2 linked regions of the Zymomonas mobilis subsp. mobilis ATCC 10988 genome follow. The protein of the gene in region 2 interacts with the protein of the main gene of each other region in a pairwise test. Links are inferred from orthologs where the notes say so. Each region holds a gene or a part of one and is shown on either strand. Other genes may lie near its edges.

Region 1 (13,436 bases), 1.1 Mb from region 2 along the record:
CACGAGCTGACGACAGCCATGCAGCACCTGTCTCTGATCCAGCCGAACTGAAAGAATGTGTCTCCACTTTCCGCGATCAGGATGTCAAACGCTGGTAAGGTTCTGCGCGTTGCTTCGAATTAAACCACATGCTCCACCGCTTGTGCAGGCCCCCGTCAATTTCTTTGAGTTTTAATCTTGCGACCGTACTCCCCAGGCGGATAACTTAATGCGTTAGCTCCGCCACCCAGATACCATGTACCCGGACAGCTAGTTATCATCGTTTACGGCGTGGACTACCAGGGTATCTAATCCTGTTTGCTACCCACGCTTTCGTACCTCAGCGTCAACTATAGACCAGTAAGTCGCCTTCGCCACTGGTGTTCTTCCGAATATCTACGAATTTCACCTCTACACTCGGAATTCCACTTACCTCTTCTATGTTCTAGTCTAACAGTCTCAAAGGCAGTTCCAGAGTTGAGCTCTGGGCTTTCACCCCTGACTTATTAAACCGCCTACGTACGCTTTACGCCCAGTAATTCCGAACAACGCTAGCTCCCTCCGTATTACCGCGGCTGCTGGCACGGAGTTAGCCGGAGCTTATTCTCCCGGTACTGTCATTATCATCCCGGGTAAAAGAGCTTTACAACCCTAAGGCCTTCTTCACTCACGCGGCATTGCTGGATCAGGGTTTCCCCCATTGTCCAATATTCCCCACTGCTGCCTCCCGTAGGAGTCTGGGCCGTGTCTCAGTCCCAGTGTGGCTGATCATCCTCTCAGACCAGCTATGGATCGTCGCCTTGGTAAGCTTTTACCCTACCAACTAGCTAATCCAACGCGGGCTCATCTTCAGGCGATAAATCTTTGATCTCTCGATGTCATACGGTATTAGCTCGAGTTTCCCCTAGTTATTCCGTACCTGAAGGCAGATTCCCACGCGTTACGCACCCGTGCGCCACTAAGGCCGAAGCCTTCGTTCGACTTGCATGTGTTAAGCATGCCGCCAGCGTTCGTTCTGAGCCAGAATCAAACTCTCAAGTTCACTTCTTACCATCTAATCACCAACCTAAATCAGCAACTAAACAGCCTTGAGCTTTTTGACTAAGGCGTTCTTGCACAAACTGCAGATAATTTAATATCTACAATCTAGACATATGAACGACTTAAGGTGCTATCCGTAAACTCTAACCAACCTAAGTCAGCCAGACAAACCGAACAGCTCCGCCGTCCACATGTCCCTTCACTCATTCTTACAATGTCAAATAGCGAAAAATCCTCTTAACCCCTTGACTAACCTTAGTCAACCAAGAAGTTTGAATTCCTTCAAATTCATGAAGATTTTCTCCTTAAGAGCGTTCCGTTTAGCGGTGCGCCCCGTCGGTGTGAAGGCCTTCTATGCATTTAAACCAAACCTTGCAAGCAAAAAATTCATATTTTTGTAAACTTTCTTATAACTACCTGTTTTATAACGCTTTTTTCACAAAAATCCCCACAAAACTAGCACCGACACAAACCTAAAAACTAAAAGCAAACCACAAAACCTACCCCTCGCAAAAAACCTGAAGGCTAAAATGAGGAAAAAACCTTCTTCCAAGGCTGATTTCTGCCTTCTATCCCTTATATTTGGAACAAGGACGATGTGATCTGTCCTTTTATAAAGGAAAATAGAATGTCTACTGCCATTGATATTGTGGCTTCGGTTCAGGCTAAGGCCGGTCACGAAGCCGAAGTTGAGAAAATCATTAAAGCCGCAGTGCCGCCTGCCCGTGCGGAAGAAGGGAATATCAAATATGATGTTCATAAAGACCTTCAGCGCAAAGGGCATTTTGTCTTTATCGAACGCTGGGCTGATAATGCCGCTATCGGCAAGCATGGCGGAACGCCCCATTTTCAACAGCTGGTCAAAGACTTGCAGCCCATCAGCGAAGGGCTGGATGTGACTTTCCTCGAATGTATTTCGCAGTAATCCAGCTATTCAAGCAGTGTCTTTCTTTCAAAAGGCACTGCTTGAAGTCAGTTTGAAATGATTTCTTGTAATTTGATCCAAGCGGCTTTCTTCACATCATAAGCAACCGCATGTGCCGGACTAGAGGACGGCAGAATGTAATAAGGTAGCTTTGCGCCTATTTTTTGTAATTCTTTGATGCCTAATTGGGCGGCCTTTTGACCATTAAAGGCGAGCGCTTTGAGGTTGGGTAGTTTCCCGATCAAATCCCCCAGAGGATTGGGGCTAACTTCTTTAATATTACTATCGAGACTGCCTTGCCTTTTGGCTGTGCCGATGACATCCCAAAGACCAATATGATGGCGTAGTAACCCTTCAAGCCTTTCGGGGTAGGCTGCGGAATCTATATCCTCTCCGATAATATCGCTCATTAGCCGCCAGAATTGGTTGCGTGGATGACCATAATATTGCGCTTTTTCAAGAGAGGCGACCCCCGGTAGGCTTCCTAAAATCAAGAGACGGCTATTGATATTTGTTACCGGAGCAAAACAACGCAGCATTGGATCAGCCAATACTCCCTCCCCTTTTTTGACGTAGAATGAAAGTCTAATGATAGAACGGGACAGCCAGATCCTAAAGGTAAGAATGGTTTTTATAGGAAAGCTGCAGGCTTGGCCTTTATAGTGATTTTAGATTTTTAGTAGGTAATGCGCTTAGAAGATTTTGAAAGGCGACTTTATTTTGATGGCCTAATTCATCAAAAGAACGGTTTTCTGGGGTAAAATTATAGCGGTGAGATAAGAATTGAGAGTTAGATAATGTCAGGGTAGCTTTGAATTTGCGAAACTCAAGCGCGTCGTTCTTTCTAAACTCCGCGCTATAATCGAAATTAAAGTAATAAAAAACCGACCTGAAAAATCAGGCCGGTTTTTCTGTTTTTAAGGCTATGAAGACGCCTTTTACAAGTCAGCTAAAGCCCAGTAACCGTTTTTAAACGTCGAGATTGGCGACTGATAACGCATTCTGCTGAATGAAGTCACGGCGTGGTTCCACCACATCGCCCATCAGACGCGAGAAGATTTCATCAGCGACATCGGCCTGTTCCACTTCGACTTTCAGCATCGAACGGTTGGCAGGGTCTAACGTGGTTTCCCAAAGCTGTTCGGGGTTCATTTCACCCAAACCTTTATAGCGGGAAATCGAAAGGCCTTTGCTACCGACTGCCAGAATGGCTTCAAAAAGCTGTGAAGGACGATAGATATCCTGACCGGCCTCTTCATCCATCTGTGCAGCCAGAGTGACTAACCGTGCCGGATGGGCAGAAATATAGCTTTCTGCCTGTTCCTGTGCCAGTTGATGCAGCTTAGCGGCTTCTGATGACTGAATGAAGTTCCAATCCAATGTATGGGCATCGGTGACCCCACGCCATAAGCGTCGGAACAGGAAGCCTTCGGGGATAAATTCAACCGACCAGCGGGCATCGCTTTCGCTATCGGAACGGGTCAGAATTTCAGCGACCTGTTTCAAGATATCTTGGCGTTTTTCATCCGCGATATCGCTTTGGAAAGCCCCTGCCAACGCCGCTGTTTCAATCAAAGGCGCATAATAGCGGTTCGGGACGTAATTCATAAGAAGTCGCGTCCGGCGGGCATGTTCTACCATCTGATGAAGATCGTTACCGGAACGATCGCCGTTATCGGTATGCAGCATCATGCTGGCAACACCGGCATCCATCAGATAGTTATCAAGTGCGGCTTCGTCCTTGAGATAGACCTCGGAACGGTTTTTCGCCACTTTAAACAAAGGCGGCTGCGCAATGTAAAGATGCCCGTTTTCGATAATTTCTGGCATGTGGCGATAGAAGAAGGTCAAAAGCAACGTTCTAATATGCGCACCGTCAACATCGGCATCCGTCATGATGACGATTTTATGATAACGCAGCTTTGCAATATTAAATTCGTCGCGGATACCGGTGCCTAGCGCCTGAATAAGCGTGCCGACTTCTTTCGATGAAAGCATCCGATCAAGGCGAGAGCGTTCGGTATTCAGGATTTTACCTTTGAGCGGCAAAATGGCCTGATTATGACGATTACGCCCCTGCTTGGCGGAGCCACCTGCGGAATCTCCCTCAACGATGAAGATTTCGGATTTGGTCGGGTCACGTTCCTGACAATCCGCCAATTTCCCCGGTAAGGAAGCGATATCCATCACGCCTTTACGGCGGGTCAATTCACGAGCGCGCTTGGCAGCTTCACGTGCCGCCGCCGCATCGATGATTTTTTGGATAATGACCTTGGCATGTGCCGGATTTTCTTCCAGCCATTCTGCCATCTTATCGGCCATCAGGCTTTCGAGAGGTTGCCGAACCTCGGAAGAAACCAGTTTATCTTTGGTCTGGCTAGAAAATTTCGGGTCTGGCAGCTTGACCGAAATGATTGCAGTCAGCCCTTCTCGCATGTCATCGCCGGTAAGCTGGACTTTTTCTTTTTTCAAAAGACCGGATTTATCGGCATAATTGTTTAAGGTGCGCGTCAAAGCAGCGCGGAATGCTGCCAAATGGGTACCGCCGTCACGCTGCGGAATGTTGTTGGTAAAGCAAAGAACCTGTTCATAATAGCTGTCGTTCCATTCCAGAGCGACATCAATCATCACATCATCGCGGTCGCCATGAATAGCGACAGGTTCGGGAATTAACGCTGTTTTTGCCCGATCAAGCCATTTCACAAAAGCAGCGATACCGCCTTCATAGAATAATTCGACCGTTTTTTCAGGATCGGTGCGCTTGTCGGTTAATTGCAACCGGACACCGGAATTCAAAAAGGCCAATTCGCGGTAACGATGTTCCAGCTTTTCAAAATTGAATTCGGTAATTTTGAAGGTTTCGGCAGAAGGATGGAAGCGAACCCGCGTGCCTCTTTTATCGGAAGCGCCGACGACCTGTAACGGTTCAACGGCAACACCATGCTCGAAACGCATCCGGTGTTCTTGTCCATCGCGCCAAACGGTCAATTCAAGATAATCACTAAGCGCGTTCACCACGGAAACGCCCACGCCGTGCAAACCGCCGGAGACCTTATAAGCGTTACTATTCGCGTTATTATCGAATTTACCACCGGCGTGAAGCTGGGTCATGATGACTTCAGCTGCCGAAACGCCTTCTTCGGGATGAATACCGGTTGGAATACCGCGTCCGTTATCTTCAACCGAGACCGAACCATCGTCATAAATCGCGATTTTTACCAGATCGCAGTAACCGGCCAAGGCTTCGTCAATGGCGTTATCGGAAACTTCGAACACCATATGGTGCAGACCCGATCCGTCATCCGTATCACCAATATACATACCAGGCCGTTTGCGAACGGCATCCAGCCCCCGCAGAACCTTGATAGATCCTGCATCATAATCGTCATGCTGTTTTGATGTTGCCATAGTCTTAACTTATAGCGGGATGTTGCCAATAACCCAAGCAAAAGCCGCCTGATTTTAAAGGAAATATTACATTATCGGAGGAAGCGGTAAAAAGAGCGCGGATCTTTATATCCCCTTTTATACAGTCAGTCGGTTCTCTTTTTCAGAAAGCGGAGATAATTTCGCCCTTATCAAGCTGAAAATAGCAGGCGGCCTCCCCTGCGGTTTCAAAGAGAGAAGGTTCGGTACCGGTCATCCAGACTTGGCCGCCTTTTGATCGCAAAATATCAAATAAAATCGCCCGACGGGACGGGTCAAGATGCGCCGCAACCTCATCCAGTAACAGAACCGGCGGCTGGCCATTTTTTTCGGTAATCAGATTAACTTGAGCCAACACAAGCCCAAGTAACAGGGCTTTTTGCTCGCCTGTCGAGCTTTGGGCAGCAGGCATGGCTTTGGCATGATGGGTGACCTTTAGATCTGCGCGATGAACGCCTTGCAATGTCCGACCAATGGCGGCATCGCTTGTCCGGCTTTTTTGCCAGATATTTTGCAAAAGCGGCATGATCTCTTCGGAATTATGAGTCACAAGATCGCGGCTATCAACACCTTCTTCCAAAGCCAGATCCGCTTTGGCGAAAAGGCCGTCTTCCTGTTTGGCAATTTCTTCGGATAGTAAATCCACAAGCTGCCGCCGTGCCAAAAGAATATGGGTCGCCTGTTCCGCCATAATCTGTTCCAAGCCGTCTAACCAAAGAGGATCATAGCCTTTTTCATCGGAAAGCAGCTTGTTCCGTTGTCGCATCGCCGCTTCATAACGGCTGTAATGTCGGGCATGAGACGGAAAAATCGTCAATGTCAGCCGATCTAGAAAACGGCGGCGCGAAGAAGCACCTTCCTGAAACAATCTGTCCATTGCAGGGGTAAGCCATAATATCGCCAGCCATTCCGATAAGGCATTAGCCGAAGTCGTCACGCCATTAACGCGCACCTGACGCGAGGATGCCCGAGGTGCAAGCCCGATACCAATGGTTACGGGATCAATTCGGCCTGAGGATTCCAGTGGATGCAGTTTGGCCGAAATCGCAAAACCGCCCTCGCCTTCGCGCCGGACAAGATCAGGTAAAGGGCTGCCGCGAAATCCTCGCCCCGGAGAAAGCAACGAAATCGCTTCTAAAATGTTTGTTTTACCGACACCATTTTCACCGGTCAGGATTACCAGCCCAGCTTCGGCCTGTAATCGTATTTGCTGGTGTGACCGGAAATCATGGAGAGAAAGGCCGGATATAAACACAGTAATGCCCCGTTCCGATAGAATTATATGATAATGATATTGGGAAAGTTAATTTTTTATAATAAAGTTTTAATGCTAGGCTAATAAAAGCTGAAGAGCGAAAGGCACCCATCAATGAGCGCAGATCCTAAAATAATCGAACATCTTAACCGCCAACTTACCAATGAATTGACGGTCATCAATCAATATTTTCTCCATGCCCGCAGTTTAGAACATTGGGGCGTTTCGGTTCTTGCCAGAAAAGAATCCGAAGAATCTCTTGAAGAAAGAGGCCATGCCGATGCTTTGATCGAGCGGATTTTTTATCTTGGCGGCCTGCCTAACTTGCAGCGTTATGAAGCTATTACCGCTAGTGAAGACGTGCCTGCGGTTTTGAATACGGACTTGCGGCTTGAGAAAAAAGCGGTCAGCGATTTGAAAGTAGCCATCGCCTATGCAGAATCAACGCATGATTTTGTATCCCGCGATCTGTTCGTCAAAATTTTGATCGCCGAAGAAGCCCATATCGATTTCCTGAATACTCAGCTTAATCTGATCGAGCTGATGGGATTGGAACGCTATATTCAGCAGAATTCTGATCCAGCCTGATTTATCGGAAAAATAGCTGCCATGTCTTGTCATGGCAGCTATGCCGCCGCCTGTTATGAAAGAAGAAGTCATCTTATGGGAAAAAATCTTTTCTGGGCTGGAATAGGGCTTCTTGCCTTGACGCTTTCGGTTGCGGCCATGGCTTATCCCCATGGATATCACTATGGCCATTATGGGCGGTCGGGATATATCCGAAACGGTTATTCATCTGGTTATGTCAGAGGTTATGATCATTCCGGCTATATCCGTCATTATGGCTGGTCTGGCTATGTGCCGCGTTATGGGTCAATGGGCTATAACCATCGTTATAATCCCTATAATCATAATCCTATGCGCTATAATCACAGCTATAATCATCTGGATAGGCAGCTTTTATATCCGTCCAATCGCTGGGATGGCGCTTATCGCTATAATGGCTATGAACGGTAGCAGAATGACATTTCTGCCGATTTCAAAGTCCCTTGCCTTGCCGTTTTTGGATAGCCTCTTGTAGAACAAAGGGGGAATATCCATCTCTTTTCCTCGCCCTGATTGATAGCCCCGCATCACCAGACCCATTTTCTGAAAGATAGGATTTTTGCCTGTTATGCTTTCGACTATTTCTATTCGCGGCGCACGCGAACATAATCTCAAAAATGTTTCGATTGATATTCCGCGCAATAAACTTGTCGTCATGACCGGCTTGTCGGGGTCGGGTAAATCCAGCCTCGCTTTTGATACTATCTATGCCGAAGGACAGCGGCGTTATGTCGAATCCCTGTCCGCTTATGCTCGCCAATTTTTGGAAATGATGCAAAAGCCGGATGTCGATCATATTGAGGGTTTATCGCCAGCGATTTCTATCGAACAGAAAACGACCAGCAAAAATCCGCGTTCGACGGTCGCCACAGTCACCGAGATTTATGATTACATGCGGCTGTTATGGGCGCGGGTCGGGATTCCTTATTCTCCGGCAACGGGATTGCCTATTACCGCGCAGACCGTCAGTCAGATGGTTGATCGGGTGATGGCTTTGCCGGAAGGGAGCCGTTTGCATTTATTGGCTCCGGTCGTCAGAGGACGAAAAGGCGAATATCGCAAAGAAATGGCCGAATGGCAGAAAGCAGGCTTTTCACGACTTCGGATTGATGGTGAATATTATCTGATCGAAGAAGCACCAAAAATTGACAAGAAACGCAAGCATGACATTGAGGTTGTGGTTGATCGTCTGGTTATCAAAGAAGGGCTGGAAACCCGTTTGGCGCAATCGCTTGAAACCGCATTAAAATTGGCGGACGGGATTGCGATTGCCGAGCCAGCCGATGAAGGCCGTTTCGAGCCGATGCTTTTTTCCGAGCATTTTTCTTGTCCGGTATCAGGTTTTACCATTCCTGAAATCGAGCCACGCCTTTTCTCTTTTAACGCGCCACAGGGTGCCTGCCCTGCTTGTGATGGGTTGGGCGAAAAGCCTTATTTTGATGTGCGGTTGATTGTGCCGAATGAATCCCTTTCTTTGGCAAAGGGGGCTTTGATGCCTTGGGCGAGAAGCACGCCGCCCAGCCCTTATTATATGCAGATTTTATCCAGTCTGGCGCGTTATTATGATTTCTCGTTGGAAACGCCTTGGAAGAAGCTCCCTGAAAAAATTCAGAATGTCATTCTTTACGGGAGTGAAGGCGAAGTTATTCCTTTGCGCTTTTCTGAAGGTAATCAGATTTATGAGGTTGAAAAAGCCTTTGAAGGTGTGATCCGCAATTTGGAAAGGCGGCTGGTAACGACTGATAGCGAAACCATTCGCGAAGATATTGGACGTTATCAATCGGCAGCGCCCTGTGAAGTCTGTCATGGTGCGAGATTAAGGCCGGAAGCCTTGGCCGTTCTGATTGACCATCATAATATTTCTGATGTGACCAAGATGACCGTCAAGCCAGCTTTGGAATTTTTCAGACAGTTACCCGAAAAGCTGACGGAAGCACAAAATCAAATTGCTGAACGCATTTTGAAAGAGATTATCGAAAGGCTGGGATTCCTCGATAATGTCGGGCTGGATTATTTGAGCCTCGACCGCTCTTCCGGCACACTTTCTGGTGGTGAAAGTCAGCGCATCCGTCTCGCTAGTCAGATCGGTTCCGGTTTGTCCGGTGTTTTATATGTGTTGGATGAACCCTCTATCGGTTTACATCAGCGTGATAATGATCGCTTGCTTGAAACCTTGAAGCGATTGCGCGATTTGGGCAATTCAGTTCTGGTTGTCGAGCATGATGAAGATGCTATTCGTCTTGCCGATTATGTCGTCGATATGGGCCCCGGTGCGGGGGTGATGGGTGGTAAAGTGATTGCCGCCGGTTCGCCACAGGATATTATTGATTGTCCTAATAGTTTGACCGGGGCGTATCTTTCAGGGCGGCGGGAAATTGCAGTTCCCGATAAACGTCGCAAGGGGAATGGTAAAAAGCTGACCATTAAAGGAGCGACCGCCAATAACCTTCAAAATGTGACGGCATCTATTCCCTTGGGGACTTTTACCTGTGTCACGGGGGTTTCAGGCTCCGGTAAATCCAGCCTGATTTTGGATACGCTTTATACGGCGGCGGCCAGAGAATTGAATGGTGCGCGGCTGATTAGTGGTGACTATAAATCTATTTCGGGATTGGAGCATCTCGACAAGGTGATTGATATTGACCAATCACCTATTGGGCGCACGCCCCGTTCCAATCCGGCAACCTATACCGGTGCGTTTACCGCTATTCGGGAATGGTTTGCCAAATTACCGGAGGCTCAAGCCCGCGGTTATAAAGCCGGTCGTTTTAGTTTTAACGTCAAGGGCGGGCGTTGTGAGGCTTGCCAAGGTGATGGCGTCAAAAAGATCGAAATGCATTTCTTGCCGGATGTTTATGTCACCTGTGATGTCTGTCATGGTGCGCGCTATAATCGCGAAACGCAGGAGGTCAAATTCAAAGGCCAATCTATTGCCGATGTTTTGAATATGACGGTCGATCAGGCAGCAGAATTTTTTGAAGCGGTGCCTTCTATCCGTGACAAGATGGCAATGCTTGCCCGTGTTGGTTTGGGCTATATCAAGGTTGGTCAGCAAGCGACGACTTTATCAGGCGGTGAGGCGCAACGCGTTAAATTGGCAAAAGAATTGTCAAAAAGGGCAACAGGGCGAACGCTGTATATTCTTGATGAACCAACCACGGGTCTTCATTTTGAAGATGTCCGAAAATTGCTGGAAGTTCTGAATGCCCTAGTCGATCAAGGAAATAGCATTGTCGTGATCGAGCATAATCTGGATGTCATTAAGACAGCTGATTGGCTAATTGATCTGGGTCCCGAAGGTGGCACTGGTGGCGGTCAGATTATTGCGGCTGGCACGCCAGAAAAAGTGGCCGAGACTGAGGGAAGCTATACTGGCCATTATTTAAAACGGATGCTTCAACCCAAATAGGCGGTCAAGATTAGGGTCAGTTTTTTAGAAGCTGACCCTGATTTGTCTTTCAGACTTAAAGATGATTGTAATATTTGAGAAAGCTGAAAGTCACAGAAACCAACATAATTGTTAGAAATAACAGCCGTAACAATTTAGAGCTTTTATAAATGACCAAATAAGCCCCTATTTGGCCGCCCAGAAAAGACCCGATACCCATCATTAAAGCGGCGAAATAGTTTACTTTGCCACCCCCTATAAAGATAGTCAGTGCCGTGACATTGCCTGCGATATTTAACGGTTTTGCATACATTGTCGCGATATTCAGACGTAATCTGTAGATATGATTCAAGATAATTGTCCAGATCGCGCCTGTACCTGGCCCGAAAAAACCGTTATAGAATCCGACAGCCCCGCCAAGACAGGGCAGTAATTTTGGATTTTCGGGAAGGCTTTCTTTCTCGGGCTGGGAATAAGAGGTCGGAGAAAAAATATAATAAAGAAAAACCGATAGAAGAAGCCATGGGACAATTTTATTAAGCCTTTTTTCGTCGCAAATTTGAAGTAGAATTGTTCCCAAGGCAGAAGCGATGACCGTCGAGAATAAAGACAAATATAATGGTCGTAATTTGAGATGACGGCTTTTCCAAAAGTGTAAGGCAGCAGAGAATTCACCAATAGCCGATTGGAATTTATTAGTTCCTAAGGCGGTCACGGCACCCATTCCGGTTAAAGCCAAGGCAGGAACCGTAATTAGCCCCCCGCCCCCGCCCAATGTATCGACGATGCCCGCGATAATGGAGATGATAAAAAGGAAAAGATCGCAATATAGGGTTGAGTCCATGGGGCGGATACCTTTTAAAGCCGCCTATCCGGCTGTCGTAAAATCAGAGACGTCAAAATTATGTCGAAAACGCGCGGAAGAGAGCGAGATTGAAGGACAGAGCCTTCCGATGATGTCCATACTCTGTCCTTGTAAAATATGAAGGTATTTTACGTTAAAATAGCCGTGTTCCGAGTGGCACCGACTGTTCCGGCGAAATGAGAATAACGCGCCCTTCGGCATCGGACACGCCCAAGGTCAAAACTTCCGAGAAGAAATGCCCGATTTGTCTTGGCGGGAGATTGACAACGCACAGAATCTGACGGTCTATTAAATCTTGGGCAGTGTAGAAATCGACTATCTGGGCGCTTGAGCGTTTAATCCCGATATCTGCCCCGAAATCAATGACCAATTTCCATGCCGGTTTACGGGCTTCTGGGAAAGCCTGCACTTCGATAATTTTGCCTACCCGAATGTCTATTTTTAAAAAATCGTCAATAGTGATGTTCGACATTATTAATACCCATTTCCAATAGAAATCAGAAGCAGGCTAGCATCACGAATATGATTTTTGCGCTCGATCTATCGCAATTAAATGCAACAAAAAATCAGCTTTTTATCGGGTCGTTTAATGAAGGGGCCCTTCGGCTTTGCGATCAAAAAATTGCCGAACATAGGGATTGTCGGTTGTCCGAAGGTCTTGAGTATTTCCTGTCCAGATAATACGCCCTTCATGCAGGAAGGCGATCTTATCCGCAATTTTGCAAACCGAAGCCATGTCATGGGTAATGGTAATTGCGGTCATACCATTATCGCGCACGAGGCTAAGCGTTAAATCGTCAATGACATCAGAGCGAATGGGGTCGAGGCCTGCGGTCGGTTCATCAAACAACAGGATTTCGGGTTTAGCCGCAATCGCCCGTGCAATCGCTACGCGTTTTTGCATCCCTCCCGATAATTCCCCAGAACGAAGATTGAGAATCCTGTCATCCAATCCGACCCGTGCGAGATATTCGCTCGCCAATTTTTGCATTTTGGCGGGATCGCGTAAATGACCTTGGGTAATGGCAAAGGTAATATTGCGCCAAACTGGCAAGGAATCGAATAACGCCCCGCCTTGGAACAGCATCCCGATATGATCGCGAATAGAAGCCAATTGGCTTTGGGACATGGTTTCAATATCCTGCCCCTCTATTTCGATAGAACCGGCATCGGCTTCGATCAGGCCTAATATGGTTTTCAGCAAAACCGATTTGCCGCCGCCGGACTGGCCGATAATGACAACCGACTGTCCTTTGTCGATATCAATATCCACGCCTTGTAAAACAGCGTGATCGCCAAAAGATTTTTTTAACCCGCGAATTCGGATGAGAGGCTGTGTCTGAGGCATAAGAATCTTTATCCGAAAAAGAACATGGTAATCATCAGATTTGAAAACAGGATCATGATAAAGGCGCTGACCACCGCCCGCGTTGTTGAACGTCCAACACCTGCCGCGCCGCCGGTGGCAAAAAAGCCGTTATAACAGCCCAATAATGCAACGAGAAAACCGAAAACTGTCGATTTTACCAGCGCCATATGGACATCTTCGGCCTTTAGGAATTCGCGTGTTACCTTGAGATAATTTTCAGGGTTAAAGCCCAATTTGCTGATTGAAAGAAGATAGCCCCCGAAAATGCCGATAACATTGGCCAGCATTACCAAGAAAGGCAAAGCGAGGGTAGCTGCATAAAGGCGAGGTGCCAAAAGATAGCGATAGGGATCTGTATGCAGCGTTTCCATCGCATCAATTTGCTCGGTCACCCGCATAGCGCCCAATTCGGCGGCGATCGCAGAAGTGACCCGACCGACAACCATCAATCCGACCAAAACGGGGCCTAATTCCCGAACCATACCGATAACAACCGCCGCCGGAACTGTCGATTGCGCTGAAAAACGGCTGGCCGCAGCATAGACCTGTTGTGCCAAGGCTGATCCGGTAAAAACAGCGGTT
Region 2 (17,282 bases):
GGCGAACCAGGATGAAACGGATAGAAGAATCCGCCATGGCATCAATAAGACGGATATTTTCTTCACCCGGGATACCAAAAACATATTCGACGCCTTCGGCTTCAAGGCATTTAACTAACAGCTTCGCCACCGTAGACTTTGTATCAGACATAAAAGAGAAAACCTTTTTGACGTAGCATTTCCGATTCTAGAAAGCCGGCTCTCCTTACATAATTTAAATGGCGGTTAGAAGAATAAATCCTCCCATAGAGATAATAGATAAAATTGTGCTAAAAAATAAAGTCGAAGCCATATCCTGTTCCATCAATTGATATCGGATGGCTAGCATGGTTGTGATGGCTGCGCTGGGAATAGCCATAGTGATTGTTGTCTGTTCAATGATAAGGGGAGGGGTTTTATTTATAGACGCAAGAACCCATACCGCTGTTGGAATAATAATATTTTTTGATAAAACTAAAGATGCTACTGTTTTACTTAAAATAACTTTTCGAGAAAATAAAATTATACCAGAAGAGAAAAGCGCAACGCCTCCGGTCGCTTTTCCTAGTAGCATTAAAGAAGATTTTAAGGTTTCAGGGAAAGGAATAGAGAGACTGACACAGATAAGAGCTAGAATAGGGGCAATAACAATAGGTTCGGTAAAAGCATGTCTGATATGAGAAAAAAAAGAACTATCCGTGGCTATTTTGTCAGTATTCTTTTTTGGGGAATACGCTGACAAAAGAAAAATGGTAACGGGAACCTGCACGAGGTTCATCATCAGGCTACATATTGAAACCAATATCGTGCTGGCAGTGCCAAATAAATGCCCTAGAACTGTTATGCCAACAAAAGGAACTGCAGGTGCGCTAACAGAAAGAGCTAAAAGAGCAGATTCATTCACTGGGCGCTGGCAGACAAAATATCCTATCCCAAGTGTAATTAGATAGCCGCCAGCCATGGCTAAAAGTAAAATAATTGCGGCAGAACCCGACGATAAAATCTGTGTTTTGGGAAGTGATAAAATCCCAGAGAATAAAGTCATAGGTAAGGCATAGCGTAAGACCATTTTATTCAAGGTCGAGGCTTGATTTGCCGTAAATTCACCACGCCAGCCAGCGAAAAAACCTATCATTAAAGTAATTATAATCGGTAGTAATGCCGATATAATGACTTCTAGCATAAAGGGGTCCTTTGATCGGATAAATATTATAAAAATTTATTATATTTTTAAGGCGGCTTATCAAAATATGAAGTATTTTTATAAAACCGACAAAAGGATTTTTTTGTTTATAAAAAAAGGCGTCATTGGAAGAACCAATAACGCCTTTTTAACTATTTTCCTAAAACAGGAAAAATAAGTCTGTTTAACCCAAATAGGTTAAGTCAGAATCAATAACCACCCTGACGGACATAACCCCAATCCGTGTTGACGGGGCGACCGGTACGGGCAGCTTCGTAAATGGCCTGAATCAGGCGCACATCCTGCATACCTTCTTCACCCGGGCTACGAACTGGTTTGTTATTGAGGACGGCTTCAGCCAGATGATCCAACTGTGCAGAGAACTGGTTGTTCGCTGGCATGATGAACTGTGGCATCATCGACTGGTTAGCATGGCCTGGGGTCTGGACAGAAATCAAATTCTGATAATATCCGGTAGCCGGATCCATCAACAGAACAGCTTTGTCGCCCTGCACCGAGAAACGTGAAGTCGTCGTGGTCGAATAAGACGATGCACCATGAGACAGAGCACCGCTTCTGAAGCGCATCTGCCAAATAATACGATCTTCGACTTCAACGAAACGTTCATCATTCGGATCGCTGTAGGTGTAAGCACGGACTTCGATCGGTTCTTCACCCAGCAAGTAACGGGTACCGTTCAAGCCATAAATACCGATATCCATCAAAGAACCGCCACCGGCGAGTTCACGACGCAGACGCCACTGCTGTGCAGGATCGTTCTGATCCATAACGTCTGAGTTGTCGGTGGTAACCATGCCCAGTTTACCCAACTGGTTTTCACGGATCAATTTTACCGCTGCACGGTTCATTGGATCATAGTGGCAACGGTAACCGATCATCAGCTTTTTATTAGCAGCCTTGGCTGCATCGATCATCCGCTGACAATCAGCAACAGAGGTTGCCATCGGCTTTTCACACATAACATGCTTGCCGGCTTTGAAAGCACGGATAGCAAATTCAGCATGCAAAGAGTTTGGCAAAATGATGTAAACAGCGTCGATTTTTGGATCTTTAGCGATCTTGTCGAAGTTGCTGTAATCATAAATTTTACGGGGATCGACGCCATATTCAGCGGCAACGATTTTAGCTTTTTCAGCGTTACCGCTGACCAAAGCTTCGATGCGGGAATGCTGGCATCCGGCAAAGCCCGGTAAAATCTGGTTAAGGGCATATTTACCCAGACCGACGATAGCATAACCGAAACGACGATCTTCCGGCATCGGGCGGATCGCGTAAGGCATCGGGCGACCTGCAGGCGTGGTCGGAACCTGGCTGGCACCAGCAGGAAGCGTCGCTGCCTGAAGACCACTGGCTAAGGCGCCAGCTGCGGCCAGTCCAACACCACCACCAACGAGAGCGCGACGGGTCAGATTTGGCGTACGGGAAGCGTTGTCATCCGTTGCTGAAACAGCATTGGAAAGATTATCTGAAGACGAGATTTTGTTCGTCATAATCCTTGTTTCTTTCTTAACTAACCAACAATTCAGAGAAGATCCGTCGTGGTTCTCACCTGTGCGTAACTGTTCTCTGATTCGCCGGCTTTTCCAGAAAATTTTGGTATATTAAAATACCGCAGCTTTTAAGTTTTGAGGCTTATAAAGCAATATTTTCTGAAAAACGGTTTAGATTGTTGACCGTCCTAATACGGGACTCTGCGTTCGGCAATAATTGATTGGTAAGCGCTGTCAGATAATTATTTCTTGTGGGTGATCGTTAATTTCGAAAGGGCGTTTTTATTAGTTTTGCAGCATAATATTATAAAACAAAAAAAGAATTTTTGATAAAAATGGCTGATATTAATCTCTAAATCTATATTTAACATGTTTCTTTGTAAAGAAATTCTAAAAAATATGGGTATTTAAAAGCCTTATTTGTATAATAATATTTTTGTATATTTAATGTAGCATTCTAGATTTTGGAAAAATTTTTCAAAAACAAAAAATAATATTTCTTTATTGAGAATAAATGCTGTCTTTTCTGGACGCAAAGACAAAATCAAAAAATATCGATAAAAGATAAATGATATTTATCTTTTATCGATACATAATTTTTAACAAAGATGAGCAATATAATAAAGTTTACTGCTCTAAAATAGAGCTTTTCAGAAAAGCCTCTTCGGAGATCCATTGATCAAGGGCTTTTCTAGCTCTTTCCGCCATCATAGCTTTTCGCTGTTTTTTGGGATGTTTTTCCGAAATAGGTGGAAATAACCCAAAATTGATATTCATAGGCTGGTAGTGGTCAGGATCAGCGTTTTTAGTGATATGTCCCAATAATGCACCTAAAGCTGATTCGACTGGAGGAGAAGAAACCTTCCTATCGAGTTTATCTGCGGCAGTAAAAATACCTGCTAACAATCCGATTGAAGCCGATTCAATATAACCTTCACAACCGGTAATCTGACCAGCAAAACGGATGTTAGTCTGTTTTTTCAGACGTAAATATTCATCCAGTAGGACAGGGGAACGAATAAAGCTGTTCCGATGCATTCCCCCTAACCGAGCAAATTCAGCTTTTTCTAGTCCTGGTATCATTCTGAAAACACGAATTTGTTCGGCATATTTTAACTTGGTTTGAAAGCCGACCATATTCCAAAGGGTGCCAAGAGCATTATCCTGCCTTAATTGCACCGCGCCATAAGGCCATCGTCCTGTTCGAGGATCATCCAGTCCTACAGGTTTCATGGGCCCAAAACGGAGGGTATCAATGCCGCGATCGGCCATGACTTCGATAGGCATGCATCCTTCGAAATAAGGGGTATCTTTTTCCCACTCATGAAAATCACCCTTTTCCCCTGCCAATAAGGCCGCGTGAAAAGCGAGATATTCCTCTTTGTTCAAAGGGCAGTTGATATAATCATGACCATCGCCTTTGTCCCAGCGGGATTGGAACCAGGCGATATCCATATCAATGCTGTCTCGATAGACAATCGGTGCAATAGCATCAAAAAAGGAAAGCGCATCCCGACCGGTTAATTCCGTGATAGCATTGGCTAAACTGTCAGAAGTCAAAGGTCCCGATGCAATAATCGTAGTTTCATCGGGGATATGGTCAATCCGCTCGCGGTGAATCTCGATTAAAGGATGATTTTGTAATCTATTGGTTACGGCTTCTGCGAAACCTTCACGATCAACAGCCAGCGCTGATCCGGCAGGAACACGGTGCTGATCAGCTATCATCATAATCAGAGAGCCCATTTTCCGCATTTCAGCATGTAACACGCCGACGGCATTGCTGTTGGGATCATCTGACCGGAAGCTATTGGAGCAAACCAATTCAGCTAACTTATCTGTGCTATGCGCAGGCGTTTTTTCACGCCCACGCATTTCAAAAAGTCTGACCGGAATTTGTCGGCTAGCAAGTTGCCATGCGGCTTCTGAACCGGCAAGGCCTCCACCGATAATATTGACAGGCTGCATTATCAAAATTCACTTACAATTAATGAGAAGAAGCGGCGGCTTGGCCGCCTAGGCTTCTCCGCTTTGATTTTCTACTGTGCCTTCTTCTTCATCGTCACCATCGTCAGTGATACGAGCAGCTGACACCACTTGTTCACCTTCGGCAACATTAAAGATAGTGACACCCTGCGTATTGCGGCCTGCAATTCGGATATCATTAACGGTTGTTCGTATCAGTTTTGCCTGATCAGTCACCAGCATCAATTGATCGCCATCATGGGCAGGGAAGCTGGCAACAACGGAACCGTTCCGTTCTGATGTTTCGATGTTGGTAATACCCTGACCGCCCCGATTACTACGCCGATATTCGTGGGAAGACGTCCGTTTCCCATATCCATTAGCTGTAACCGTTAAGATAAAGTCTTCAGCTTCTTCAAAAGCTTTTATTTTTTCTGGTGGCAATTCAGCCGGAGCCGGATCTGTTTTCCATGCGGCAGAACGAAGATATTTATCGCGGTCTTCAACCGTTGTTTCAAACCCACGCAGCGTTGAAAGTGAAATAACCTCATCACCGTCTTTTAAGGTGATACCCCGCACACCAGTCGAGGTGCGGCTTTGAAAAACACGAACATCGGTCGCTGCGAAACGAATGGCTTTACCATTACGGGTAGCTAGAAGCACATCGTCATTTTCTGAAAGAAGCGTGACGCCGATCAAACGGTCATCGTCGCCTTCTTCAAAGCGAATGGCGAATTTCCCATTACTTGGAACATTAGTAAAAGCATCCATTGAGTTCCGACGCACACTGCCCTTGGCTGTCGCAAAGAGAACATGGAGATTACCCCATTCCGCTTCATCTTCTGGAAGAGGTAAAACCGTTGAGACCACTTCACCTTCGGCTAAAGGCAACAAATTGACCATTGGGCGACCGCGTGCCTGTGGCGCACCTTCTGGCAAGCGCCAGACTTTTAGACGATAAACCTTCCCATGATTGGAGAAGAAAAGCACAGGGGTATGCGTGCAAGTCACAAAGAGATTGGTAACCGCATCTTCGTCCTTGGTTGCCATACCCGAACGGCCTTTACCTCCACGATTTTGTGTGCGGAAAGTATCCAATGGAGTCCGTTTGATATAGCCGCCATGGGTAACCGTTACGACCATTTCTTCCCGTTCGATCAGGTCTTCGTCTTCAATAGCATCGCTGGCGGCGACAATCTGAGTTCGGCGCGGTGTCGCGAATTGAGCTTCAACCGCATCAAATTCTTCTACCATGATTTCGTAGAGGCGTTCGCGATTGCGTAAGACTTCCAGAAGTTCGCTGATAGAGATAGCCAGCTTTTTCAGCTCTTCGCCTATTTGATCCCGTCCCATGGCGGTCAAGCGGCTAAGTCGTAAGGCCAGAATAGCGTCTACCTGTGCCTTGGATAGAGTATAGAGACCAGATTCTTCAAAATCTTCAACGGCTTCGATTAGTTTGATGTAAGGTAGAACATCATTAACAGGCCATTTGCGCGCAGAAAGTTCGCTATGCGCTTCGGCGGGTGAGGGCGCGTTGCGAATAATGCGGACGACTTCATCCAAATTAGTGACCGCGATCACCATGCCTAATAATAGATGCGCCCGTTCCCGTGCTTTGAAAAGATCATATTTGGAACGACGGGTGATAACTTCTTCGCGGAACTGAACAAAGGCAGCGATAATGTCTTTTAACGACATCGTTTCTGGCCGCCCACCATTCAACGCCAGCATGTTCGCTGGGAAACTACTTTGTGCAGGTGTGTGACGCCATAACTGGTTCAGAACAACATCAGGCGTTGCATCGCGCTTCAGGTCAATGACAACCCGAACCCCTTCGCGATTGGATTCATCACGAATATCGCTGATACCTTCGACCCGCTTGTCTTTCGCTGCCTCGGCAATTTTTTCAACAAGGGCGCTTTTACCGATTTGATAAGGAATCTCAGTTAAAACGATCGAACGACGGTCACCATGTTTCTCTTCGATATTATATCGAGAACGAATGATAATCGAACCTCGGCCATTTTGGTAAGCCGACCTTGCACCACCTTGACCGAGCATAACACCGCCTGTCGGGAAGTCAGGGCCAGGGACAAGGCGAATAAGATCTTCGATAGAAATCGCCGGATCAGCAATATAGGCACGGCAGGCTGCTAGAACTTCGCCGAGATTATGAGGTGGAATATTGGTGGCCATACCAACAGCAATACCACCCGCGCCGTTTACCAGAAGATTGGGAAAACGGGCTGGTAAAACCTGAGGTTCTTGTCTGGAGCCGTCATAGTTAGGCGAAAAATCAACCGTGTCCCGATCAATATCAGCGAGAAGCATCATCGCTGCCGGAGATAGGCGGGCTTCGGTATAACGCATGGCCGCCGGGCCATCTGGGTCCATGGAACCGAAATTGCCTTGACCGTCTATCAGAGGCACCCGCATTGACCAGTCTTGTGTAAGACGAGCCAAGGCCATGTAGATGGCAGAGTCACCATGGGGATGGAAATTACCCATCACTTCACCGACGATTTTTGCCGATTTGCGATAGGGATGCCCTGGAACAAAACCACCTTCCTGTGACGCAAATAAAATGCGTCTATGGACAGGTTTTAGCCCATCACGCACATCAGGCAAGGCACGGGATACAATGACAGACATGGCATAGTCGAGATAACTCGACTTCATTTCATCAATGATAGAAACAGGTGAAATATCGTTGGTGTCTGTGGACGGCAATACGCTGGCCAAGGGATCATATCTTCCGATTAAGTGGACATAAATAGGCGTCTGGGAAACGCTTGCCTTCTTGTAACGTAAGAAGGCTTTCGGCGCCACCCCACATCGTGAAGAATAGGCACCGAAAGCCGGATAAATCTAGAAAAAATGAAGAAAAATCAATCTTGTTAGACGATTTTTAAGCCAACATTGACATTATTTCTGGTCGCATTGGAATAAGGGCAGACTTGATGAGCCGTTTCCACCAGTTTTTTTGCATCTTCTTTAGAAAAACCTGGCAGATGAATAGAGAGATCCGCAGTGATCCCGAAGCCACCTTCGGAACGGGGGCCAATCCCAATCGTAGCCTCAACGGTTGCATCCTTCGGCACCGTTAGATTGAGTTTTGGCGCGACCGCCTTCATTGCACCAAGGAAACAGGCCGAATAACCCGCTGCAAAAAGTTGTTCCGGATTATTACCTTCACCGCCTGGACCGCCCAGCTCTTTTGGTACCGTCATTTTGATATCTAAGGAACCGTCCGTCGTACGCGAACGGCCATCACGGCCACCGGTTGCTATGGCAGTTGCATGGTATTTAGCATCAACAGACATTCGGTATACTCCTTATCTTCAAAACGATATGCTTTGAATAAAACGAGGCTCTTTATTCAAAAGAGTTTTATTCCCCGTTATTTTGATCGTTGTTTTTATGAACGCCTGAAGAGCTATCCCTTTCCATCATTTTTATTTTTTATTTTTTGAATGTGGAAATAATGAATAATGAGGTGATGCTGGAAATCGAGAGCAGTAACCGCAATTACTATCTGCGTTTTCTATCGAGTAAGCATAAGGCTTACTCGATAGAAATGCTTTGCATAGGAATTATTTCTTATGGGGAGTTGAGGCATGCTTGCTTGTTGGAATAATGGTTTCAACATCGTTATCCGATATAAAAACAAGGCTATCCATCACATGATCGATAACCTGTGACGCCTCTTGAGATTTATTGCTTTTAGCTAGAGCAATAGCTTGATTTATAGCCTTTTGTGTTTGAGCCAAGGGGGCAAGAGCCACAATAAAATCAGTATCTTCTCCGACAACCTTCATGGTTTCCACAACTTCTTGTCGTTGGCCTGATTTGAGTTGGCTATTGGCTGTCGCAATAGCGGTTTTCTTTTCTGGAGCCAGTTCTTCTCCAACAATAAATTCACCGCCGACAGGAATCCATGCCGTTTTTTCAATTATAGGTGTGTGAGAAGATGAAGCCGGATGTTGAGGAACGGGATGCAAGTCACTTTCTGCTGCGATGAATTTTTGACGATCATTGCCAGCAGCGACAAGGCGTTTTGATGCGCGAAGTAGCAAAGGTAAGGCTGATGCACTTTCTCCAGAATCTAAAATATGCTTGGCCTGCAGAATATCGACCATTGCATATTGTCCGGACTGGGAAAGATGATCCAAAGCGCGGTCAGCCTTATGCTCTTCCCATTTCGTATGGACAGAATGCAAAGGTGATGTTGTTGTAGTTGCCGCCAAGATCGGGGTGGTTGTTAGAATAGCTAATGCTATAGATTTGGCAAGAATACGCATCAATATTTCCTTCTTCACTCTCCTCCTTGTGCTATATATTTATTTTGATTGATCTAATTTCAAGTAATTTTCTTTAAATATTACAATAATGATATTTGCTATTTGTAATTAATTGGCGATTGCATTTTTATATTGCTGGTAACGCCAAAAATAATTCTCTTGAGAGAATTATTTTAAGGAAAAGATCGCTTTGCTCTAAGCGGTCTTTTCCCAGAGGAATCAACGGGGATGATTCTCTGTAGAAATAGAGAGGAAAAAAATTCCAAGATTTTTTTATGATGGAGATTAATGGAAACAAGGTTTTTGATTTTTTAAGAAGATCAAAAAAATCCCCTAATTATAAGGAGTATTTTCTCATAGGACGTAAAATTTATATCTTTTTTCAAAAAAATATAAAAAAAGGCTTGCATGAGAAACGTTTTACCCATAGAAGCCGCTTCCACGGAGGACGCGTAGCTCAGTGGTAGAGCACTGTGTTGACATCGCAGGGGTCGCAAGTTCAATCCTTGCCGCGTCCACCATCTTCTCCTTCTTGGAGTGAAGCAAGCAGCCTTACTTTTTAGTAATGGCTGTTTTTTTATGTCTTAAACACAATATCTAAACAGCCAGATATTTTGAGTATCACCTAAGATGAGGCGAAATCAGGTTCTTAGGAATCAGCCAGCTAACTTAGCGATGTCTCGGCATGCGTTAATCTGAAGGCATGAAGAATAACGACAGTTTATGCCGCTTATGCCGCAGGGCTGTTATTGCTACGATTACAGGGCAGGCTATGTGCAATATCTTGTGTATAACCAACTTTTGCCCATGCATCATAAGAGCCAATGACGTAAATATTCTGCTTGGCTCGTGATACTGCAACATTAAAAATATTTGGCGTTTCGGCTGCCCAGCGGCGCGCACCGTTTTGATTATTCGCAGGAGCCCCTAGTAGCAAAATAACAGAATCCGCTTCTTTCCCCTGAAATGTATGAACTGTGCCAATATGGCTTCTAATCCATTCACTATTTTTGATTTGGAGTCTTTCAAGTAGGCTCGATTTTTGGCTAAGGCGCAGCTTTAATTCGCTTGAGACAATGCGAAAGGGGGTAATGATAAATAAATCGGGGGAGGTTATGCTTGCTGCTGCCAGCTTTTCTAGAAAATCGATAACAACTTGGCCTTCGGCTTCGCACCATTTGGTATCTGCTTCACCTTTTACATCCAGCCAACGGGATCGGCCAATTACCTTGCCGATAGCACCAATGGAGGGATTGCCAGCAGCATGAACCATCTGGTTGTCATAAGCAATTCGGTTTGAAATCTCGAACATCGGATTCTGGCAGCGTCGATGCACCAATAAAGGGATGCCAACGCGGCGACCATCCTGATCCGAATTGAAGACAGCTTGGAAATTGGAGGCTTGATCGGCCAAACTTTGCGCTGAAGCATCTGGCGCTGACCAGATTGATTTATCAACTTTGAAAAATTGGCAAATCTTGGAGGTCAGTTGCTCCGGCAAAGAAACGACGGGGGGGATTTGCAAAGGGTCGCCGACGACGACTGAACGCTTTGCCCACAGAATTGCCCCTGCGGCGGCTTGTGGCACGGCTTGTCCTGCTTCATCAATCAGAAGCCAGCCAATACTATTAGGCGGAAGGTTACCCAGCATACGGCCTATTGAGGCAAAGGTGGTTGAAATGACGGGAACGACCATGAATAGGCTTGACCATAGGTCGCCGAGATATTGTTTTTCATCTTCGTTCGAAGGCGAACCTGAGGAGAAGATTTTGATGAAGATGCTTAGGTTATGTAGAAATTTTTGTGCAGAAGCATCGATAAAGGCATGGTGAAGGTTCAGAGCCGCAATAAAAAGATCTTCTCTTTTCCGATGCAAGCTGTCGGGGAGCCATGGGGAAGTAAGATTGATCTCTTCATGGCTTTTTTTGAAAAATGAATCGTCAATAATTCTATCGCCAAGAGACGCACGATAAGGCGCTATCCGATTATTGTAGTCGGCAAGCTTCCGCTGCAAATGTTCAAGCTGTTTTTTTTGTGCTTCATATTCAGATTGTAGCTTTTCTAATGACTGGGCTGCTTCACTATAAGATTGATCGGCAAGCTTTTCGTCAATTTCGGCACGAGAGGCGAGAAGTTCCAATCGTGTATAGGCTTGGAGCCATGCTTCCCAGCCTTTGGTTTTGAACCAGCGGGCAAATATCCAAGGTCGTTCGCTTTGATGGCGAGCTATATTTTCCAGCGCGCCTTCATGGATAGCTTTGGCTTTTGCCTGTTGTTTAAAGCAATAGCGGTGATGATCTTTGGCTTGGGTTGTAAGGCGTTGCAGATGCGAAAAAGCGGTTTCACTTTCGGTGAGCGGCTTGCGTAATTTTGTTATCTCCTGAACGATATGTCGCACCGTATGGAGGTCTTTTAATTCCGTCTCAATTTCATTTTTGAGGTTTTTGAAGTGAATTCGGGATTTTTGCCAACGGGTCTTGGCCTCTTGGGGGGAAGGGGGATTTTCGGCTTCGACAATAGCGGGTTGATGCTCACCGATGACCTGTTTTGTTGTTGGATTTCGGGTAGGAAGAACGACTTTATCGCCCCGAGCCGCTTTCAGATAATTTCTGAAACCATATTCTTGATCCCACCAAAAACTTTGCAAAAATTGATGTCGATTTTTGGCATTGCCCAAAGCGGCCGCGATTAACCCCCAGCTTTTGTTATTTTCCGTTTTTTTATCATCTGCGCTGTTATTTTTTTCAAAATAGCTTTGCGGGTTGAGGAGTTGATCGCTGATGCTACGGAAATAGTTTAATTCTTCTGTTGAGCGGCCAATAGCCTCTATAGCCGGTAATTCTTGGCTGATATTTTCGACCGCCTTGTTATTACTGGAAGCAACAATAATTTCATGCCCTTTGATCGACGGGTCGAGGCGGTAAAGATGGAAAAACGCCTTTTCGCCCATCGTTATTTTTTTACCAGTCGGGATGAAGGCGTGTTCTGGGTCATCAAATTCGGCCATGGCCGTGGCGCGATCGACCACCGCTGCCGCAATAACATCCCGAAGTAAGGTTGTTTTCCCTGTCCCCGGGGGCCCATTAACGGCGATGATGCCGTCTTTTTCCTGTAATTGGTCACGGGTTAGATTAACGGCGGCTTGTTGCAATAGCACCAGAGCATGACCGCCAGCGGAAGGCCAACGGGCGATCGGCATTAGGGCAGGCGAAACGGCTTTTTCAACGGCATCATGATCGGTAAGCAAATTGAAAATATTTTCGGCTTTTTTATCACCGAGATAATAGATTAGGCTGGAATTGGCCTTTCCCTGCTGAAGAAGACTGCGTGCCAGCGCAAGATCCCCCAAGAAAAAGGAATTAAGAAGCGTAGCTTGCGGGGGCTTGTCTGATGACAACGGGTGGTAGATCCGAAGCGCAAAGCTGGGTGCTTCGATAAGATCGGAAGGCAAGCCAAATTGTTCCGTTATCCATTGAAAGGCTTCTTCCAAAATACCTCTGTCGAGAGGCTGCTTTTTCCCGTCTGTGCCGTTATTCTGGAGGATAGTGGTGAGATATTCGGTGACTTGGGGTTCGATATCCGGCCAAGCCCCTAGAATATCGAGTTTTCCCTTTAAGGCTTGCGGTAACGCCCATGCAAAGCTGGAAATGGCAACATTGTTATCTTCTACAAGAAAACCGCGATCATCGACGAGAATAGCGGCAATAGCCGATTTTTCCTTTATTCTTTGTCGTGTTTCTTCATCCTTGCCAAAAAGCTGGATCAGTTTTTCTGTTGCTTCCTGCATGGGGATAGAGCCAAGAATAATCTGATAATAGAGCCTTTTTTTAGGGGGCAGGCTTTCGCGATTTTCCCATGGAAGCTGTGCTCTTGTTAGTGAGGCGACCGCTTTTTTATCGCCTGAGGCTAAATCTTCGGGATTGCGGTAGGTCTGAGGTGAAAGCGCTTCTTCGGCTGTCCATGTCGCGAGAATAGCCGCGGGTTCATTGGCTTTTTTAGCCTTAAAACTGGGCAAGAAATGCAGCAATTTATCCAGTAGGTTAAATTTCTTATTCCCTTTTTGAGAAAGGGGTTTTTCTTCTTCAAAAAAAGAAAAGCTGGCTTCTTTTTGAGTGGCGTCTCGGTCTATTTTTTGAATAGCCCATTCGATTTTTTGGATTAAATCCTGTGCGAAATCGCTGTTTCTATAGCCTAGTTCATCGTGGATAAGCGATAGAATATGCGGATTTCTAGGGTTTTCCTGATAAAGATTTTTGAGCCGTAAGAGGGAATAATGGGAATAAGGTCGCTCGTTTTTCTTTATCACGCCAAGACTATCCGTTTTTATTCGTTTTTGTTTCAGTAAAGAAAGTGATTTATTTCAAAGCTATTCTTGAGAAGAGATCGAATTATCCGACATATTGTCTTTATAGGCAACAAAGAAAAAAGGATGGTCGGTTTTGAAGAAAAGAAAAGGGGGATATTCTGCGTTCAAAAAAGAATAATTTTAAATGGAAAGACTTTTGAGAAAATTAAAGGCTTTTATCAAAAGATGGTGCCCCCGAGGGGATTCGAACCTCTGGCCTGCGGTTTAGGAAACCGTCGCTCTATCCTACTGAGCTACGGGGGCATGGGTGATTTCTCTATAGTTTCATCATCATATCGTCAATATTGAAGCCCATATCTTTCGAGATATTCAGTTGTAGTCATCCCTGATTTTTATATTGAAAGGCGAAATTTTCTGACAGGAATCAAAAAAATGCCCGATTTTAGAAAATAGGGGAGTCTCTATTCAGACATTCTTGTTTGAAAGTTTCATGAGAATGATCCCTGCGATGATAAGTGAGACAGCAAGAATACGGATAAAATTTGCGGGTTCTTTCAGAAAAACAATGCCGACGATAAAGCTGCCAATAATGCCAATACCTGTCCAGACGGCATAAGCGCTTCCCAAAGGCAGAAATTTCATTGACCATGATAGCAAGCCGAAGCTGGTAAACATCGTAACAAACATGATGATAGTTGGAATGATACGGGTGAAGCCTTGGGATTGTTTCATGAAATATGCCCAGATAACTTCAAATAAACCTGCAATAGTAATGACCAGCCATGCCATCGATGATGCCCCTTTTTATGCTTGGTCATTCCCCCTTTATAGATTTTGAAAAGAAATTCATCCTGATTAGTGGATTTTATCAGGGATTTTTCGGGCGGTCTCGGAAAGGGCTTCTGGCAGATGTTGTGCCAGATTATAGGCGATTTCCTTTTTGGGGGCATTTAGGTCAAGATCGGCCAGCAAGTCTTCAAACATTTCGGCCAGCAGCGTTTCATTGGGTAACGCCATATTCATTTTTACAAATTGTATGGGGGGCATGATTTGCCGGATGGCCGAGATTTCGGTTTTTAATTCATAACTGGTCAGGCCGGAAAGTGCCAAAATGTCTTCTGGGTTGATTTGGTGATTCATTAAAACGGCGGCTATTTTTCGGGTCAATTCCAAGGGCAGATATTTTTTCTTGAAACGATTCATATCTTCATAAAAGGCATAGCTGGAAGCAGGCATGTCTATGGCTTCAGCTAAGGCTCTGATCGTGATCGGAGGCTTGGCCGCTTTTCGCAATAATTTCAGTTTGTTACATGGGGAGGGCATGAATGCACAATGCGAAAATTTGAGACCAAGTCTTTGCAAAATATTGGTTGTTCTATGTGTTAAAATTTAATACAAATACTTCCTGACAATGCTCGCAAACAAAAAGAAATTTTCCCAGATTTATTCTAAAATTTCATATTGAGTGAGATAATAATTTTTTAATGAGTAGGGCGGCATGGAAAATAAAAAAGAAGTTAACTATGCAGAAAACCTTCGTCTTGAAGCCGACCGCACTTTAAAAAATCAACTTGTTGAGCATAGAAGCTATTGGCTCGATCGTTCTATTGATCTTGGCGGCGATTCTGTTGAAATTATTATGCGGGCTGACCTCTTCTATAGTTATGCGCTTTACGGCGACTTACCTTGAAGACCGTTACTCATTAACATTTTTTCCTGCATTTTCATATAGATAGCGGGATATAAAAAGAAAACTTTTGTTATATGCGGTCAACCAATGGCGATGAAGAAGGAAGCCATGCCTTTCATTCGGGAAGGCCAGTTCTTCATGCGGAATCCCGCGATTTTGTAACAAATGGGTCAGTTCTTCTGACTGTGTGAAGGGCACATTGTGATCGTCATCCCCGTGAATGACCAAAACCGGCGCGCGCCATTGATCGAGATTAGCCAAGGGTGACGATTGCCACATTAGCTTTTGAGATTCTCTTTGGGCATCGGGCGAGAGGTTAGCCGGAGCGGGGCGCAGCATATTATGCACCCCATGGAAATCGACACCGGCTTTAAAAATATCGCTGTTTCGAGCCAGAGCCAAAGCGGTCAGATAACCGCCCCAACTGCCACCCCATAGCGCGATATGCGCCTTATCAACATCAGGGCGGTTTTGGAGGTAGCGAACTGCCCCCATAATGTCGCGATATTCACTGGCACCTTGCCGCCCAGTTTCAGGGGCTTCGCGATAGTCGTGGCCATAGCCGCTGCCGCCGCGATAATTGACACTTAGGACATTATAGCCGTTATTGGCGAGGAATTGATTAAAGATATAAGCATTCTGGTAATAATTTTGCGCTGGGAAACCGTCCAGCATTTGCCGTCGGGGCCCGCCATGCAGAAAGAGGAGGGTCGGATGCGGTTTATTGCGGTTATGGCGTGCTGCAAAAAATTGGCCGTAACTCTCTTTCCCATCAGAGGCCAGAAAATGAACGCTTTCAATGGGTGTAAAGTTTTGGCGGGCGATATCCCACGCCTTTTCCGAGGTCAGGCTATGAAAGCTATTTTCGGTCACAAGCGCCGGATGGGGAAGTTGGAAGTTATTGCTGATTAAAGCCGCCAAGGCTCCGTTGGCTATCGCGGGTTGAAAAGCGAGAGACTCTTGACTGCCCAATCTTTCCGTTTTTTCTGAAGATAGAGAGCGCGCCCAAAGGCTGTAATGATCGCGGTTATCACGATTAGCGCTATAGATGAGCCTGTTTTTGGCCTTATCGACGATGAATTGTTCTACCTCAAAAGCACCCTGCATTAAAGGCGAGACTTTCCCGTTATCGGGATTGAGGCTGTAGATATGGAGCCAGCCATCTTGCTCCCAAGGGAATAAAATCTGGTTTTGCTCTGTCCAATAAAGATTTTGATGACGGGTTCCGGCATAGGCCTCGCCTTGGCCTTTGGGAGCATGCCATTTTTCAGTAAGGGTGAGATCGTTTATATCTGCAATAATCAGCGACCACCAACCCTTTTCACGGTCAGGGGAAGATATGGACTGAGGCGGTTCATAGGCACGAATAAAAGCGAGTTTTTGGCTGTCCGGCGAAAAAACCGGAAAAAGGTCATTACCAAAAGCGGCGGGTAAATACTCTAATTGGCCGCTTGTTATGCGATATAAGGCAATAAAGCCGTGGTCGATGCGATCATCGACAAAAGCCAGTGATTGACCATTAGGTGACCAGCTAAGATCGCGAATATGCCCTTTAATCGTAAAAAGTTTTTGAGGAGGTGTTTGGCTGTCCCGTTTATACAGCCACAAGCTGTTTTTCGAGATATAGACGAGAGATTGGCCATCAGGCGAAAAGACCGGATTATAGCCGGAGGCGATAATGTTATCCGAGGCTGAAGTCAGATCAATCAGATGAATTGTGGCTTCGGGGGCTTGCGGTTGGAAAGTCGGGTTCGGTGGTGGGGCATCTGGAAATTCAGGATCACCGCCGCGAACATAAGCCAGTTGGCTGTCATCCGGCGAGAAGGTGAGGTTATAGAGCGCTTGCCCGTCATCTTCCTTATAATGTGCCAGAATACAATCTAGCGGCAAGCTGTCGGCTTGGGGATCGGGACGGGTTAAGAGGAGCTGATGTTGTCCGGCTTGGTACCGAACAAAAGCCCATTCTTTATGATGATGAGCGGCCGTCAGTTGGCTATCCCGAGGTAAAGCCATCCATTTTTCTAAAGCGGCTAAGAGCGTCTCTTGGGAAGAGGAAACGGGTGTTTTGGAAAGAGCAGATGATGCCCAGAGCGGGTAGGGTGATGAAACTGCAAGGCTGATAGGAAGGAGTAGAGAGGCTAGCCAAGCCTTGGTCTTTTTTCTTCCGAAATTCCGGTTATTTCGGACAGTATCTATTTTGGGGAGAAGAGAAAAAAGGCGTTTCATCATCCTTTCCTTGTAAGGAAGAAGAAAAGGATGAGAAAGCCAAATTATGAGAAGATATCCTTGCCTGAAGAAAAAGCGGCAAGGATATATTTCAAAAACGGTTAGTCCAGATCATAGGCCT

What was found.
Region 1: the proteins of gyrA (region 2) and gyrB interact in binary tests that used the Escherichia coli proteins (3 or more experiments, as listed by UniProt). The link is inferred for Zymomonas mobilis subsp. mobilis ATCC 10988 from one-to-one orthologs.

The regions. Positions count from the first base shown.
Region 1 is NC_017262.1:1,772,524-1,785,959, reverse strand. Bases 2,635-5,749 are described here. They hold gyrB (DNA topoisomerase (ATP-hydrolyzing) subunit B), read right to left. Parts: upstream 5,354-5,749; coding sequence 2,915-5,353; downstream 2,635-2,914. Other genes in these bases: recF (DNA replication/repair protein RecF), read right to left, coding at 5,496-5,749. Also shown: ZMOB_RS08065 (putative quinol monooxygenase), read left to right, coding at 1,649-1,945; ZMOB_RS08060 (DNA-deoxyinosine glycosylase), read right to left, coding at 1,993-2,484; more of recF, read right to left, coding at 5,750-6,626; bfr (bacterioferritin), read left to right, coding at 6,741-7,214; ZMOB_RS08040 (hypothetical protein), read left to right, coding at 7,236-7,643; excinuclease ABC subunit UvrA, read left to right, coding at 7,801-10,641; ZMOB_RS08030 (sulfite exporter TauE/SafE family protein), read right to left, coding at 10,697-11,464; ZMOB_RS08025 (tRNA-binding protein), read right to left, coding at 11,619-11,957; ZMOB_RS08020 (ABC transporter ATP-binding protein), read right to left, coding at 12,072-12,833; ZMOB_RS08015 (MlaE family ABC transporter permease), read right to left, coding at 12,842-13,436. UniProt on the Escherichia coli protein: DNA gyrase negatively supercoils closed circular double-stranded DNA in an ATP-dependent manner to maintain chromosomes in an underwound state.
Region 2 is NC_017262.1:680,953-698,234, reverse strand. What follows is about bases 4,490-7,807. They hold gyrA (DNA gyrase subunit A), read right to left. Parts: upstream 7,468-7,807; coding sequence 4,690-7,467; downstream 4,490-4,689. Other genes in these bases: ZMOB_RS03065 (organic hydroperoxide resistance protein), read right to left, coding at 7,536-7,807; trmFO (methylenetetrahydrofolate--tRNA-(uracil(54)-C(5))-methyltransferase (FADH(2)-oxidizing) TrmFO), read right to left, coding at 4,490-4,641. Outside these bases: ZMOB_RS03090 (acetolactate synthase large subunit), read right to left, coding at 1-151; ZMOB_RS03085 (AEC family transporter), read right to left, coding at 215-1,162; ZMOB_RS03080 (Gfo/Idh/MocA family protein), read right to left, coding at 1,372-2,673; more of trmFO, read right to left, coding at 3,301-4,489; more of ZMOB_RS03065, read right to left, coding at 7,808-7,961; ZMOB_RS03060 (YfdX family protein), read right to left, coding at 8,232-8,939; ZMOB_RS03050 (DEAD/DEAH box helicase), read right to left, coding at 9,670-13,245; ZMOB_RS03040 (DMT family transporter), read right to left, coding at 13,711-14,034; ZMOB_RS03035 (helix-turn-helix transcriptional regulator), read right to left, coding at 14,101-14,568; ZMOB_RS03030 (hypothetical protein), read left to right, coding at 14,744-14,935; ZMOB_RS03025 (S9 family peptidase), read right to left, coding at 14,942-17,164; ZMOB_RS03020 (fatty acyl-AMP ligase), read right to left, coding at 17,263-17,282. UniProt on the Escherichia coli protein: A type II topoisomerase that negatively supercoils closed circular double-stranded (ds) DNA in an ATP-dependent manner to maintain chromosomes in an underwound state.